2 regions of the Terriglobus roseus genome follow, and region 2 is predicted to be linked to the other one. Evidence: riboswitches for the same ligand, from Rfam matches in the RefSeq annotation. Region 2 holds a riboswitch; the other holds the start of a gene.
The links. A riboswitch is a leader RNA that binds a small molecule or an ion and turns the genes downstream of it on or off. The one in region 2 is predicted to bind cobalamin.

Region 1 (7,624 bases), 140 kb from region 2:
CTGAAGGATGTGGCCACGATGATGGTTATCGTCAGCGACAACACCGCTACCAACATGATGATTGACCGCTTCACCACGAAGAAGGTTGATGACAACATGACGGCGCTTGGTCTGGATCGGACGTGGCTATACAAGAAGGTTTCAAAACCAGCCGTCGGGCCAATGCCAGCAGATCAAAAGAAGTTTGGTCTGGGAAAGACAACAGCACGACAGATCAGCACGGTGATGGAGAAGATTGGCCGCTGCGATCTCAACATCGCAGGCCAGCCTGCGGTCGATCCTGCAAAGGCGCAGGTGGCCTGCAAGGCAGCTATTGAGATGCTTCGCAATCAGTTTTATCGCGATACCATTCCGCGTTATCTGGAGACTCTGGATAACACGGAAGCGGGAAGTGGCATTGCGAGTAAGACCGGCTCGTTGGATGCGACGCGTTCCGATGTAGCGATCATCGCAGCAAAGTCTGGCCCCATCGTTCTTGCGGTCTACACGTACGAGAACTCCGACAAAGGCTGGAGTGTCGACAACGAAGGCGAAGTCACTGTGGCAAAGATTGCAAAGGCGATTGTGACAGCATGGTCGCCACAGGGAATCGACGGGAAGGCGCTCGTTCCGGACCTTGGCTTACCCCAGGCGAAATAACTGATAGCAAAGTAGAAAGGCCACTCCAAAGAGTGGCCTTTCTAAAAGGTATGGTGCACTCGGAAGGATTCGAACCTCCGACCTATTGGTTCGTAGCCAATTGCTCTATCCAGCTGAGCTACGAGTGCACACGCGCCGAAGCACTTATTCAAGATAACAAGATACGGGGAATGTTGCAACCCTTGGGCAGTCTCAGATGTGGATTACGTAATCTTTGGCGAATCACGGAAGCCAGATACGAAACACTGAAATAACCTAACCCAACACGACGCTGAGTTCGAGGCGGCGGACCATGATGATCCGCCGCCTCCGTTGAAGTTACTCAGTGAAATGGATGCGTGCCTGAACTGCGGCTTGGCACATGTTTTTGAGAGCTTCGACCGTTTCTGGCCATCCGCGTGTCTTCAGACCACAGTCTGGATTAACCCAAACTTGTCCTGGCTTGAGCACGTTGATCGCAAGACCAAGTAGCTCTCCCATCTCCTCAGCGGAGGGAACTCGGGGCGAGTGAATGTCATAAACGCCCGGTCCAATTTCGTTGGGATAGCCATGCGCTTGGAAAGCATCCAGCAGCTCCATACGCGAACGTGCAGACTCCATCGAAATGACGTCCGCATCGAGTGCAGCAATAGAAGGCAGTACGTCTTCAAACTCGCAGTAGCACATGTGCGTATGAATCTGCGTCTCGTCTTCGACACCGCTTGTGGAGAGCCGGAACGCTTTGACTGCCCAGTCCAGATAGGTTTCCCAATCGGCATGACGCAGCGGCAAACCTTCTCGCAGTGCAGGCTCATCCACCTGGATAATGCGAATGCCCGCTGCTTCCAGATCATTAACCTCGGAACGCAGCGCAAGCGCAATCTGCCATGCTGTTTGTTGCCGTGGGATATCGTTGCGCACAAACGACCACTGCAGAATGGTGATGGGGCCGGTGAGCATGCCCTTCATCGGGCGTGACGTGAGGGAGCGTGCATAGTTTGACCACTTCACAGTCATTGGTTGTGGTCGCGATACATCACCGAAGATGATGGGCGGCTTCACACAACGCGATCCGTAGCTCTGGACCCAGCCGTATTCCGTGAAGACGAAGCCTTCCAGAAACTCAGCGAAGTATTCGACCATGTCATTGCGTTCAAACTCGCCGTGAACAAGTACATCGAGGCCGATCTCTTCCTGCTGACGAATGCAGTGTTCGGTGGCTTCGCGCAGGAATGCCTCATAGGCTTCTGCGCTTTCGTGTCCGTGTTTGAATGCCGCACGATGCTTACGCACTTCAGCCGTCTGCGGGAATGAGCCGATGGTTGTGGTGGGGAAAAGCGGCAAGCCAAGCTCTGCGCGTTGTTTGTCGGTGCGTTCACTGTAAGGCGATTTACGTGCGAAGTCTGATTCCAATAGCGATGCAAGCTTCGAACGTACTTCCTGATTCGTAGAGGATTCCGCAGTCGCGCGATCTGCAATCGCAGCTAAATTTGCGGTGAAAGCGGCTGCTTCAGAAGAAGCAAGCGCAGCGATTTCTGCGAGTTTCTCCTCTGCGAAACGCAGCCAGCTTTTAACGCGCGTAGGTAGCTTCGTTTCGCTACGTAGATCATGCGGTACGTGTAGCAGTGAGCACGACGGTGCAACGATGACGCGCTCTGCTCCTAACGCCGCAACAGCCTTTGTGATGAACTCCTGGGCAGCGGCAAAATCCGTAAGCCAGATGTTGCGCCCTTCCACCACGCCGAGGCTTAACACCTGCTCTGGGGTAAGCGCAGCAAGAACTTCGTTCAATTGCCGCGGTGTGCGAACAAGGTCAATATGGATGCCTGCGGTTTGCGCCTCAACCGCGAGCGAGAGGTTGCTCCCGAGACGATCGAAGTATGTGGTCAACATCAGCTTGACCGGCGTCTTTGTCAGCTCTGCGTACGCATGACGGAAGAACTCCGCTGCACCTTCAGGCAAGTCTGTGGCAAGGATTGGCTCATCGATCTGCACCCACTCGATATTCTGTTCGGCCAGCGTGTGAAGCACAGCTTGGTAAGCAGACACGAGCTTATCCGTGAGCATGAAAGGATCAAAGCCATCCACCCCCTTGCCAAGTAACAGCAAAGTAAGCGGTCCAATGAGAACGGGACGAGGTTCAATGCCGAGTGCACGAGCCTCTGCAATCTCATTCAGAAGTTTCGTCGTATCGACAGTGAAGGGAAGCCACGCACTCCATTCCGGGACCAGGTAGTGATAGTTCGTATCGAACCACTTGGTCATCTCCATGGCGGTTTGTTCTTTGCTGTTGCGCGCCATGCTGAAGTAGCGTTCCAGCGTGATTTTGCCACTGCCAAAACGTTCCGGTGTGGCGCCGATCAGAACCAGCGTGTCCAGCACCTGGTCATAGAGCGAGAAGTCATTCGTGGGAATGAAATCAATGCCTGCGGACTTCTGCAATTTCCAGTGTTCTGCACGAAGGGAAGCGGCGGTTTCCAGAAGTTCGGCTTCGGTGCGCTTACCCGTCCAGAATCCTTCCAGAGCAAACTTCAATTCGCGCTGCCGGCCCATGCGCGGGAAGCCGAGGTTTGCTGTCTTCAGCTTGGAAAGTGGTGTTAGTGCCTGTGTTGCCATCTTGGTTCTCTCCTAATTACGAGGGAACCACCCATGCGCAGGCGTGCAACAACGCGCGTAAACGCACGGAAGCAGGCATTGGTCACCGTTCCAATCCACGAGAGCGGTAGCCTCAAGCGCACCCACGGTCAGCGCTTTAACGCTTCCATGGTGGTGGCGGCAGGCCGGTAGTCGGACTTTGGGAAATCGTTTCCCATCACCGTTGCGGGACAGCGCCGGATTCACACCAGCTTCCCCGTTTAACAAGCTGTCCGAAGACAGCCTGACCTGCACAATGACAGTTTACCGAATCACTTATGCTGATCGCATGATGTTGCGAGTAATGGTGATGGTTCTCGGCTTGTCGCTTCCAGCAGCCGCGCAGGTTCAGGGTATTGAGCATGCACGTATGGCAGACGTGCAAACGCTACAAGGCACGGTGTTTCACGTGCAGGGCATTGACCTGGATAAGGAACACATCTGGATTACATCCGTGGATTCCAGCGCGCGCAAAGGCTATCTTCATCAGTTCAACCGGAAGACTGGCGCGTTTGAGCGGCAGGTGGACGTGAGCGATGGCGAGCGCTATCACCCCGGTGGTTTCTCCATCAGCGGTAATTCCATCTGGGTTCCAGTTGCGGAGTACAAGCCCAACAGCAGCGCAACACTGCTGGAACTGGATAAGAAGACGCTGAAGGTCAAACGAAGGATTTCCGTTGCGGATCACGTCGGTTGTGTTGCGGTCACAAAAGACTCGCTCATTGCGGGCAACTGGAGCAGCCGCAAGCTCTATGTCATCGGCATGGATGGCAAGGTGATTCGCGTGATCGATACGCCATCGCAGAACCAGTATCAGGACATCAAGTTTCTCAACGGGATGTTGGTGGGTGGCGGCAATTTGACGAAGACCACGGGCGCAGTGGATTGGTACGAATGGCCGTCGCTGAAGCCGGTGCGTTCGCTTGCATCAGGAACGACGGATCGTGGCCGTCTTTATAGCGCGGAAGGCATGACAGTCAAAGGAAATGACCTGTATCTGCTACCGGAGGATGGACCAACTCGTGTGTTTCACTTTGTCATCGACAAGTAGCTTATCGGCGGCCGCTGGACATGCCTTCTGCGAAAGCGTCCAGCGACAGTGACCGCAGCAGATTCCGACGCATACCGCTGATGACTTGGTCCATGCCACGCAATGCGTTCTCGAGCCATTCAAAGGTGACGGAATCAGCAAGCGTGTCGAGATCGCGACGCATATCCACGTTACGGATGCGATCTGGCACACCGCTGCGCAGCAACAACAGATCCTCCAGCAGTCCCGCCAATGCAGCCAGCATGGCTTGCGTTTTCTGTTGTCCGTCTGCACCGGCGCGATAGGTCTCGGTTGTCTTGAACAGGTCAGTGTGTTCTGCATCAAGAACAGCAGAGCGCAGCAGTACCATCGCATCCGCGCGCGCTGTCAGATAACCTTCAAGATCAAAGCTGAGTGCCTTGCCCGCTGCCCCCTGTGCCAGCCGTGCAATTAGGTTGCGTTGTGCAGGCTTCACTTCAGGCTTTTGCGTCGCGAGCAGTTCTTCAATCTCTACAGCAGACAAGGCTCCGAGGCGAACCGGCGCGCAACGACTGCGAATGGTGGGCAGAAGTTCACCGGGATGCTCGGCCATCAGGATGATATGCGCGTAGGCCGGCGGCTCTTCAAGCACCTTCAGAAGGCTGTTTGCCGCTTCTTTCATGAAAGCCGCAGATGGGAAGAGATAAACGCGATGTTTCGTTTCGCCGGGCAGACTGTAGATGCTGTGGATGAGCGAGCGGACTTGCCCGAGCTTTACCAGAAGCTGTGGCGGATCGGGTGGAAGAATCAGCACGTCCGGATGTGTCTGAATCAGGACGCGTGTCTCTTTCTTGTCCGTCTCACGCATCTCTTCACGCGCGGCAACGGCAGCATCCACCAGCGCTGGAAGGTCCATTGCCTCTGCAATCCGTGTGCAGTGGCGGCAATGTCCGCAGAAGTCAGCAAGGTCACCATCTGCATGCGCTTCGCGCGGCTGATTCTCACAAAGCAGCGACATCGTTAGCAGGAGTGAAAGAGTGTACTTACCGCTGCCTGCAGGGCCGCTTAACAGGATGGAGGACGGCAGCCGTCCTGACGCAATGGCGCGGCGAAGATGCACTACCGTAGCGGTGTTGCCCACGAAATCGGAAAAGCGGAACATCTCTTCCAGCATACCGGCGTCACGAAAAATTCGTTAGACGGAAGCACTTTGAGCTTCTCGTTTGCGTAATGCCCAACATTCCATGCGATGCCTTATGCTGTGTGCTATACATACCGAGTCTGCTCTGTTGATTCTGCGATGTTTTGAGTTTCGCAAGGCGCCGGGAGGCTGATCCGCATGGCTTCAACAGATGACTGGGTTCCTGCGCCGCTTCCATACAACGAAGCTGAACGCCTTCGCGTTCTGAAGAGTTATTGCGTCCTGGATAGTGAGCCAGAACCTGGTTTCGACTACCTGACGCGGCTCGCGGCGGAACTCTTCCAGGTGCCCATCGTATTGATTTCACTGATTGACGAGCATCGCCAATTCTTCAAATCAGCTGTCGGAGTCAACTTTCGCGAGACTCCGCGTGACACCTCGTTCTGTGCGTATTCGATTCTGGAAAACGAACCATTGGTGGTTCCCGATGCGCAGGAGAATGAATGCTTCCGAACCAATCCGTTTGTGACTGGTGAGCCGAACATCCGATTTTACGCAAGCGCCCCGCTGGTGGGACGCGACGGCATGATGCTTGGCGGCTTCTCCATCATTGATCAGAAGCCGCGCCAAGATTTTTCAGAGCGTGAGCGCGACTGTCTTAAACAGTTCGCAGCCCTGACCGTCCTGATCATGGAGCATCGTCTCTACCCAGAGCGGTTGTCGCGCATCGGCGATGAAATCGTGCAGGCGAATGAGCGTTTTAAGCTCGCCACCCAGGCTGCCACTGAAGGCATATGGGACTGGGATTGCGTGAATGATTCGTTGTATCTGTCGGGTCGTGCGCGAGCCATTGTCGGTGAAGAAGCGGTTGACTGTTATGTGCGTATCGAAGATTGGCTGAAGAAGATCCATCCTGCAGATAGACCGCGAGTCAACACCATCGCTGATATGTATGCGACGGATGCCCTTTCCTTTTATGCCGAGTATCGAGTCATCCATAAGGATGGTCGTTGGCGGTGGATTGCGAACCGAAGCATTGCTGTAAGAAACAGTGAAGGGGAACCGACACGGCTGGTTGGAGCAATGGTGGACATCACGGAACGCAAGACCGTAGATGCTTTAACCGGTCTGGCCACCAGAACCCATCTGCTGGAGCATTTGGAGCGCCTGATGGAATCTGGGTCGCATGCAGAGGAAAATTTTGCGGTCTATGTGATCAATCTAGATTCGTTCAAGCTGTTGAACAGCGGACTTGGCAGAGGGGCGGGAGATAGTGTTCTGCGAGAGGTCGGACTGCGGCTTTCCAAACGAGCATCCGTGCATCCAGACAGCATGGCTGCTCGCCTTTCAGCAGATGAATTTGCGATGGTCCTTGGCGGAAAGCGAAATGAGCATGAGGCACTTCGCGTTGCAGAAGAGTTGAGTGCGCTCCTCGGAAGTTCCATCGCAGTGGACGATAAACGGATCTCACTCTCCGTCAGCATTGGTCTTGCCATGCGGTCTCATCCCTGCAAAAGCTCCAGTGACCTTCTGCAATGCGCGGAAATTGCCTTGGGCGAGGCGAAATTGCACGGAGGCGGCAATAGGCTGGTGTTTTCAGAAAGCATGCGGCATGGGATGCTTCGTCAGCTCGAGCTTTCTTCCGCACTTCACAATGCCATTTCCAACGAGGAACTGGAAGTCTATTACCAACCCAAGCTCCATCTGCCTTCGCGTAAGGTCATTGGGTTTGAAGCGCTAGTGCGATGGCATCATCCGAAGTTCGGCATGATCTCCGCGGAAGAATTCATTGGCATTGCGGAACAATTCGACTTGATCGTTGAACTGGGAACCCTGGTGTTGACGCGCTCTATTGAGCAGTTGGCGCAATGGCGTGATAACGGATTGGTGGACGATGAAGTCTCCATGGCAGTCAATCTTTCGGCGCTTCAACTGGTAGACAGGCGACTCGGCAGGATGTTGCGCGAACTTACTCAGAAACATGGTGTACCGCCACAACGCATCTCTCTGGAAGTTACGGAAGGTGTGTTGATCGATGATACGGAACGCGCCAACGAGATACTGGAAGAGCTAAAGAGTACGGGCGTTCTGCTCGATCTCGATGATTTTGGCACCGGCTACTCTTCGCTTAGTTATTTACAGCGATTCCCCTTTGACGGTCTCAAGGTAGATCGCTCCTTCGTAATGAACATGATGGACAGCCGCGAAAAGGCCGCACTGGT
Region 2 (7,624 bases):
ACGGGTAGGTTCTGATGGAAATAAGCGTTGTAGAGCGTTACAGGAACGCCCTCAGTCCCCCGTCCATAGGTCGAGTGGAAGTAAGTCAAATGCAGAATGGCACTGTCAGAGTAGATATTCTGATCGAGTCCACCTTCATAGACGCGGCTGCGCTGCGCACCAATCGGACTTACATGGAAGTTCGCAATATCTGCGGTATCTCCAATTCCAATCAGCTTCTGGAACAGCGAAGAAAGCTGCGCACTCAAGCTTGGTTCCTGCACACCTTTCGCAAACTGGACGCGTAGATGTGTTCCATGGAACCATCCGCGTGCCGGGCGAAACAGGTAGTACGAAAGCCCAATCTGCGGCTGTCCTTCCGTTCCATACAGTGAGTTGCGTTGGATCGCTCCGCCCACGGTATAGAAGATCCGATGCCACGCTTCACCATTGAACGCGAGGGTGTAATCGTAATTGCTGCGCCCCACCTGGTCGTTTTCGCCATACAACGGATAGCGATATGCTCCACGCTCATCCTGGAAGCGGAAACCTCCCACCAAAGATAGGTGACGATTGAAGCTGTAGCTGGTGTGATAGTCAAGACCGTCGCGGTTGTTCACCATCTCGTAGTAAGTGGGAAACGGATCGTATCCAACGATGACCTGGCCAGTAGCCTTTGTTCCGTTGGCGCCACGGATCGTTACGGTGTTGCCAAAGTATTCGCCATAGCCATCCGGCGTTCCCACAGCGGCGAAGTAACGAGACTGCTCACGCTTGCGCGCGCCAATGTAGCGGAAGGTGTTGTGCCAACCATTGCCGCGTGTGTCGTCCAACACGCCACTCATGTAGGTGTCCTGATCGCCCTGTTTGCCGTTCTGCGCAAGCCCCTGGAAGTCCCATGCACCGGGAATTCCAGTAGCGCTGACAGCATTGCGAACGGTTCCGCGAATGCTTGTTTTTGCGGTAAAGCTGTAGCCCAGGTTCGCCGCGGAAGTTGCCACGTGATAACGGTCATTCGGCAGCGCATTGGAACTATCAAAGCGCGAGAAAGCACCGAAGTAATCGGCCTTGCCATAAGTACCGGACAGCGTGCCTTCATTGCGCCACGTGTGCAGATTGCCTGCATCACCGGAGTACGTCAGCACGGGCTTCAGCGTGGTTCCATGCGGCGTTTCAAAACGCACCACACCAGCACGCGCGTCCGTTCCATACAGGATGCTGTCGGGGCCACGATGCGTCTCGATTGAAGCGACTGCGGTCGAAGATACGGTGCCGTAATCGAATACTCCACCCACATCGTTTGCTGGCACGTCGTCAATCAGGATCTTGTTTGCGTCAGAGTTTGCACCACGTACAAACATCGATGTCACACCGCCGTACTGGCCGGTCTGCACCATCGCAACACCGGGTTGCAGGCGAAGTTCACTCACAACATCGGCACGAGTACTCAGAGCCTGCTGATCGATCAATGACACGCTTGCGCTGGTCTGCTGTACAGGAGTGGGTTCGCCTGTCGCTGTGACGGTGATGTCCTGTTTGATGGGGCTGATCGTGAGTTGCAGAGTCTTCTGCACCACATCTAGCGGGCGTCCGTAAAATGAATCACTCACCTGCGGAGAAAACGTGGGCGCATCCGCAATCAGCAGAAAACGACCATCTTCCGTTGAACGAATTTCAAAGGAACCATCTGGCAATGTGACCGTGGAGGCCACGACCTGCGTTCCCTTGACCAGGCGGACATGCGCGGTGGAGACAGGACGCCCCAGCGGATCGCGGACCATGCCGCGGACTACAACTGCGTGGGCAACCGATGCGGTGAGAGCGCACACGGCAACTGCACATAACTGCGCTGCTGCGCGTCGCTTTTGAGCGATGCGATACATATCAGAATTCTCCTCTGCTTCCCCCGCGGGAGCATGGCTTACAACCAGCAGCGGAATCGGTCTCCTGACTTACGCGCATCGCACAAAGTCTTCGTATCCTGCACATGCTGTCTTCCCACTTACGCAGTGATAGCTGTGTCACGAAAAGAATGTGTCTTCGAAACATGGTCGAAGATGCGCGCTTACAGTTGCGGGGCAGTGGCGGATTCTCACCGCGCTTCCCAATGCATTCCGCTGCGCTTGTGTTGAACAAAGCAATCCTCTTCAGAATTGCACTCAAAACGTGTATTGCCAGTGTACAGCGTAAATGCCTTGTTTTATGCGGTTTCTAAAAGCATCTCCGCAGCAACATCAACAGCAATCTCACCGGCACACGCGCATTGTTCTTGGCTTACATCATGATGGGTAACAAAACGAACCGTATTTGCATTGATAGCGCTGGCCAACACGCCACGCTCCTTCAGCGAAGCCACATAGGCGGGCGCATCAAATTCCGTGCGGAAGATAACGATGTTTGTCTCCACTTCCGCAGGATCAACGGAGATACCGTCCACATCCGCAATCTTCTGCGCCAGCAGCTTCGCATTGGCATGATCGTCATCCAGCCGCTTCGACATCACATCCAGTGCAATTAATCCAGCCGCTGCCAGCACGCCTGCCTGACGCATACCGCCGCCCAGCGCCTTGCGAATACGCCGTGCTTTGTCGATGTTCTTGCGGGAACTGACAAGCAGTGATCCAACGGGCGCGCATAGTCCCTTCGACAGGCAGAAGTTCACGGAGTCATAGCCTGCAGTCAGTGTGGCGACATCCGTTTTCAACGCGGTGGAGGCATTGAAAACGCGCGCACCATCCAGATGAATTGGCAATCCGCGACCATGCGCACCATCGCGAAGCTCGCGCATCACTGCCAGCGGCGTAACTGATCCGCCAGCCATGTTGTGTGTGTTCTCCACCCAAATCAGCCCAGTCTGAGCCTTGTAATACAAACCCGTTGTGGCAAGCGCAGGCTCAATGTCTTTCCAGCGAAGAATGCCGCGCTCCCCTTGCACCGTGCGAAGCTGGCATCCGCTAAACATCGCGGCCATGCCCATCTCCCAATCCAGCACATGCGCACGCGATTCGCAGACAACTTCCCTACCCGGTTCTGTATGCAGGCGCAATGCAATCTGGTTCCCCATGGATCCTGTGGGAACAAAGATCGCCGCCTCCATGCCGAAGACCTCCGCAGCGCGCTCTTCCAGGCGATTCACCGTCGGGTCTTCGCTGTACACGTCATCGCCCACCTCGGCGGTGGACATGGCCTCACGCATCTCCGGCGTGGGCTTGGTTACGGTGTCGCTGCGCAGATCAATCACTTCCATCGTCACTTCTCCTAATCCTTTGGGAGCACTCATGCCACCGCTGGCTCATCGGCCAGCAATTCACCAAAGATGCTCGATGACACGATACGTCCGTGCTGCGTCAGCATGGCGCGACCATCTTCCAACCGCATCAACCCATCGCGTTGCAAGCTCTGCACTCGCTCAGCAAATGCATTCACCCACGATGCAGGAAACGCCTGTTGCAACTCCGCAATCGAAACGCCATCAATCAACCGCAGTCCCAGGAAGATACTCTCTTCCCACTCGCCCAGCATGTTGATGTGTTCCACTTCGACGGCTTCGCTGCCTGCGATGTAAGGATCAAGTTCATCGCCATTCGCAAAGCGCGACGCGCGGCTATCGTTTTGCGCGCGCAGCATGGAATGCGCATCCAGCCCAAAACCAAAATACGCATCGCGCTTCCAGTACTTCAGGTTGTGCCGCGACGCATAGCCCGCACGCGCGAAGTTCGAAATCTCATACTGTGCAAGCCCTGCAGTATCGAACTTCTCGCACGCTTGGGTATACAGATCGGCTACAAGTGAATCCGTCGGCGCGGCGTGCGCCCCATAACGAACACCAGGGCCAATCAGTTCACGCCCTAATCGCGAATCTTCGTCCACTTCAAGCATGTACACCGACACATGTTCCACGCCCGCATCCATCGCAGTCTGCAGGGAATGTGACCACGACGCAGCCGTCTGATGCGGCAATCCCGCAATCAAATCGACGTTCAGGTTGCTAATCCCGGCAGCACGCAGACGATTCAACTCCGCGAGACAAGCATCGCCCGTGTGCACTCGGCCCACGGCACGCGATTCGGCATCGACAAAACTCTGCACGCCAAGTGAAATGCGGTTCACGCCGCTGCGGAGCAACACGTCGAGTAAATCATCCGAAATCTGCCCCGGAGCCGCTTCCACTGTGATTTCCGCATCCTGCTCCAAGGGGTAAGTCGCACGCAGCACCGCAAAAACACGCGCCATCTGTTCTGGTTCCAGCAATGACGGCGTTCCGCCTCCCAGAAACACGGAATCGACCCGTTGCGGCACGATTAATTGATGTTGCGCGGCAAACTCACGCGACGCTTCAACTTCCGCTACTAGCCTGTCGACATACGCCGTCATCCGCGCCGGGGGAAACGCATCGGACGCGAAGTTGCAGAAAGTACACTTCTGCCGACAGAACGGCACAGACATATACAGGCCGAGCGTGGCGTCGTGGGGGTGCATTGTTTCTATTTTCCCATGTATGCGCTGTAAAAATCGTGAGCCGAAGCATGCCACAAAGACATCTACAATCAGACAAGGCATGGCCAAGAAAAGCAAAGAGAAGCCGAAACCCACCGCAAAGTCCGCGCACGACGAAGAGGTGCTTGGAAAGGCGTATGACAGCCGCCTGATGAAGCGTCTGCTCACCTACATGCGCCCATATGCGGGCCATGCGGGCCTCAGCTTTGCTTCCATCCTGCTCAAAGCAAGCGCGGACGTCGTAGGCCCATACCTTGTCCTGGTGGCCACCGACCGCTACATGACCGGCCATAACACCACGTTTGTCCCCGGCTGGTTCGCACGGCATCTCAGCCCGCAACCCATTGTCGGCATCACCGAATGCGCTGCGCTTTATCTCTGCGCCCTGCTGCTCAGCTACGCGCTGGAATTCATGCAGACCTACCTGATGCAATGGACTGGCCAGCGCATCATGTTTGACATGCGTTCGCAGATCTTCCGCCATCTGCAGCGCATGCACGTCGGCTTTTACGACCGCAACCCCGTAGGCCGACTCGTCACCCGCGTCACCAGCGATATCGACGCGTTGAACGAAATGTTCACGAGCGGCGTGCTCGCCATCTTTGAAGACGTATTCGTGTTGATCTTCATCGTTGGCATCATGCTGTGGCTCAGCTGGCCGCTGGCATTGCTCACGCTTTCGGTGTTGCCGCTCATCGGCTATGCCACGCGCCTCTTCCGCATCGCTGTGCGCAGCAGTTATCGCCGCATCCGCACAGCCATTGCCAAGATCAATGCCTACACACAGGAACACGTCAGCGGCATGAGCGTGGTGCAGCTCTTCAATCGCGAACAGCGTGCTTACGATGACTTCACCCTCATTAACGCGGAACATCGCGACGCCTACGTGGACCAGGTGCAGGCGTATTCGCTGTACTACCCCGCCGTAGAACTGCTGAGCACCATCGCCATTGCCATGGTGCTGTGGAAGGGCGGCTTCGGCGTTCTGCACGGCGCATCGTTCTTTGGCCGCGCCGTCACGGTGGGTGTACTGCTGGCGTTCATGCAATACGCGCAGCGATTCTTCCGTCCCATCCAGGATCTCAGCGAAAAGTACAACATTCTGCAGGCCGCCATGGCCGCCAGCGAGCGCGTCTTCAAGCTGCTTGATACTGAGCCGGAGATCGTCTCCCCTGCCACCGCCGTCGAGCCGCCTCACGGCGAACCCTGCTCCATCGAGTTCCGGAATGTCTGGTTCACTTACCAGACGTTGACTGACGATCAGAAGTCCGCCCTCACCCTCGCGCAAACGGACGAAGATCTGGCCAACATTCCTGACATCGAATGGATTCTCCGCGGCGTCTCGTTCAACGTCGCCAAGGGTGAAACTGCGGCAGTCGTCGGACATACCGGCGCGGGCAAGACCACCATCACTGCTCTGATGATGCGTTTTTACGATGTCCAGTCCGGCAGCGTGCTTGTCGACGGTATGGACGTCCGCCAGATGCCGCTGGATGCCCTGCGCCGTCGTTTCGGCGTCGTCTTACAAGACGCTTTCCTTTTCACCGGCACAGTCAAGTCCAACATCCGCCTCGGCTCCGAATGGATCACCGACGCCGAAGTGGAGCGCGCCGCCGACGAGGTCAATATCGGCGACTACATCCGCACCCTGCCCCAGGGCTTCAACGAGCCCATGCAGGAGCGCGGCGCCACCCTGTCCACCGGCCAGAAGCAGCTCATCAGTTTCGCACGCGCCCTCGCGCATCGACCTGAGATTCTGATCCTCGACGAAGCCACCTCCTCCGTCGATACCGACACCGAACTCCGTGTCCGTTCCGCGCTGGAAAAGATGATCGTTGGCCGGACCTCCTTCGTCATCGCGCACCGGTTATCGACCATCCAGCGTGCTGACAAAATTCTGGTCATGCACAAAGGCAAGCTGCGCGAAAGCGGTACCCACAACGAGCTCCTGGCTCACCGTGGCTTGTATTGGCGTTTATACCAACTCCAGTACAAAGATCAGGAAACCACCGCGGTCCCATTGGCTGCCGATGCACTGCGGCTCCAGCCCGGCGACTGACATTTATTACAGTTCTGCAAAAAACCAACACAACACTACGATTTACCCCTCCCGGTGCGCTATTCTTGCCCGGGTGCCTGCGCTCAGAAACGCAACGCAGGAGGAGAAGAACGCAAGCATGTTCAGCGTGATGCCACAGGACAGAAGTTTTTTTGACCACTTTGAACAGCTTGGCAAATGCCTGGTGGTGGTCTCTGACCAACTCGCTGGAAGCATGAATCTCTGGCCCGGCACGAACGGTCACGTCGCCAAAATGGAGCAGAGCCGACATGAAGCACACCGCGTCATGCGCGAAACGCTTCTCCGGCTCGATACCGCCTTCATCACCCCGTTCGATCGCGAAGACATCCTCGAACTCACCAGCCGCATTTACGAAGCCATCGCCGTCATCGCCACGGCTGGCCGTCGCATGGAACTGTACCGGCTTGAGGAGATGCACCCCTCGCTGCGCACGCACACCACAGCCATTGACACCATGGCATCGGAGATTTCAGCCACGCTGAATCGCCTGCGCAAGAAGGCAAAGCTCAGCGAGCTGCGCGGCAATCTTGACGAAATCGGTCGCCAGGAAGAGGCCGCCCGTCAGAGCCGCGACAAGTTTCTTCTGGAGCTGTACAGCGGCCAGCCGGACCCCATCTCCGTCATGAAAAAGCGCGAAGTGCACGACCTGATGCTTGAGGCGATCTACCTCCTCGACAACCTTGGCCGCACCATTGAGCGCATTCTTCTAAAGAACGACTGACGCATGCACGCAGCACCTCTGCTCCTGGTCATCATTACGGTCGTCATCGCTCTGGGGTTTGACTTCCTCAACGGCGTGCACGATGCCGCGAACTCCATCGCCACCATCGTCACCACGCGCGTGCTCACACCGCCGCAGGCTGTTTTGTGGGCCGCCATCTTTAACTTTGTGGCCGCGTTTGTCTTCGGCACCGGCGTAGCGCACACCATCAGCAGTGGCCTTATTCGGCCGGAAGCTATGACCATTTACGTGGTCCTCGCTGGCCTTATCGGCGCCATTCTTTGGAATTTGCTGACCTGGTATCTTGCTCTGCCCACCAGCTCCTCGCACGCCATCATCTCGGCACT

Region 1: it holds a riboswitch for cobalamin, as region 2 does, so the genes downstream of both, metE (5-methyltetrahydropteroyltriglutamate--homocysteine S-methyltransferase) here and BLT38_RS07620 (TonB-dependent receptor) in region 2, are expected to answer to the same signal.

What each region holds. Positions count from the first base shown of each region.
Region 1 is NZ_LT629690.1:1,918,107-1,925,730, reverse strand. Features, by position in the region: gene BLT38_RS08215 (serine hydrolase) at 1-639, shown strand, start outside; tRNA gene BLT38_RS08210 (tRNA-Arg) at 691-767, opposite strand; gene metE (5-methyltetrahydropteroyltriglutamate--homocysteine S-methyltransferase) at 958-3,234, opposite strand; gene BLT38_RS20480 (hypothetical protein) at 3,268-3,405, shown strand; cobalamin riboswitch at 3,379-3,520, opposite strand; gene BLT38_RS08200 (DUF6454 family protein) at 3,509-4,303, shown strand; gene BLT38_RS08195 (ATP-binding protein) at 4,305-5,423, opposite strand; gene BLT38_RS08190 (EAL domain-containing protein) at 5,601-7,624, shown strand, end outside.
Region 2 is NZ_LT629690.1:1,781,657-1,789,280, reverse strand. Features, by position in the region: gene BLT38_RS07620 (TonB-dependent receptor) at 1-1,862, opposite strand, end outside; cobalamin riboswitch at 1,897-2,141, opposite strand; gene BLT38_RS07615 (threonine aldolase family protein) at 2,180-3,259, opposite strand; gene hemW (radical SAM family heme chaperone HemW) at 3,256-4,458, opposite strand; gene BLT38_RS07605 (ABC transporter ATP-binding protein) at 4,538-6,535, shown strand; gene BLT38_RS07600 (DUF47 domain-containing protein) at 6,654-7,277, shown strand; gene BLT38_RS07595 (inorganic phosphate transporter) at 7,281-7,624, shown strand, end outside.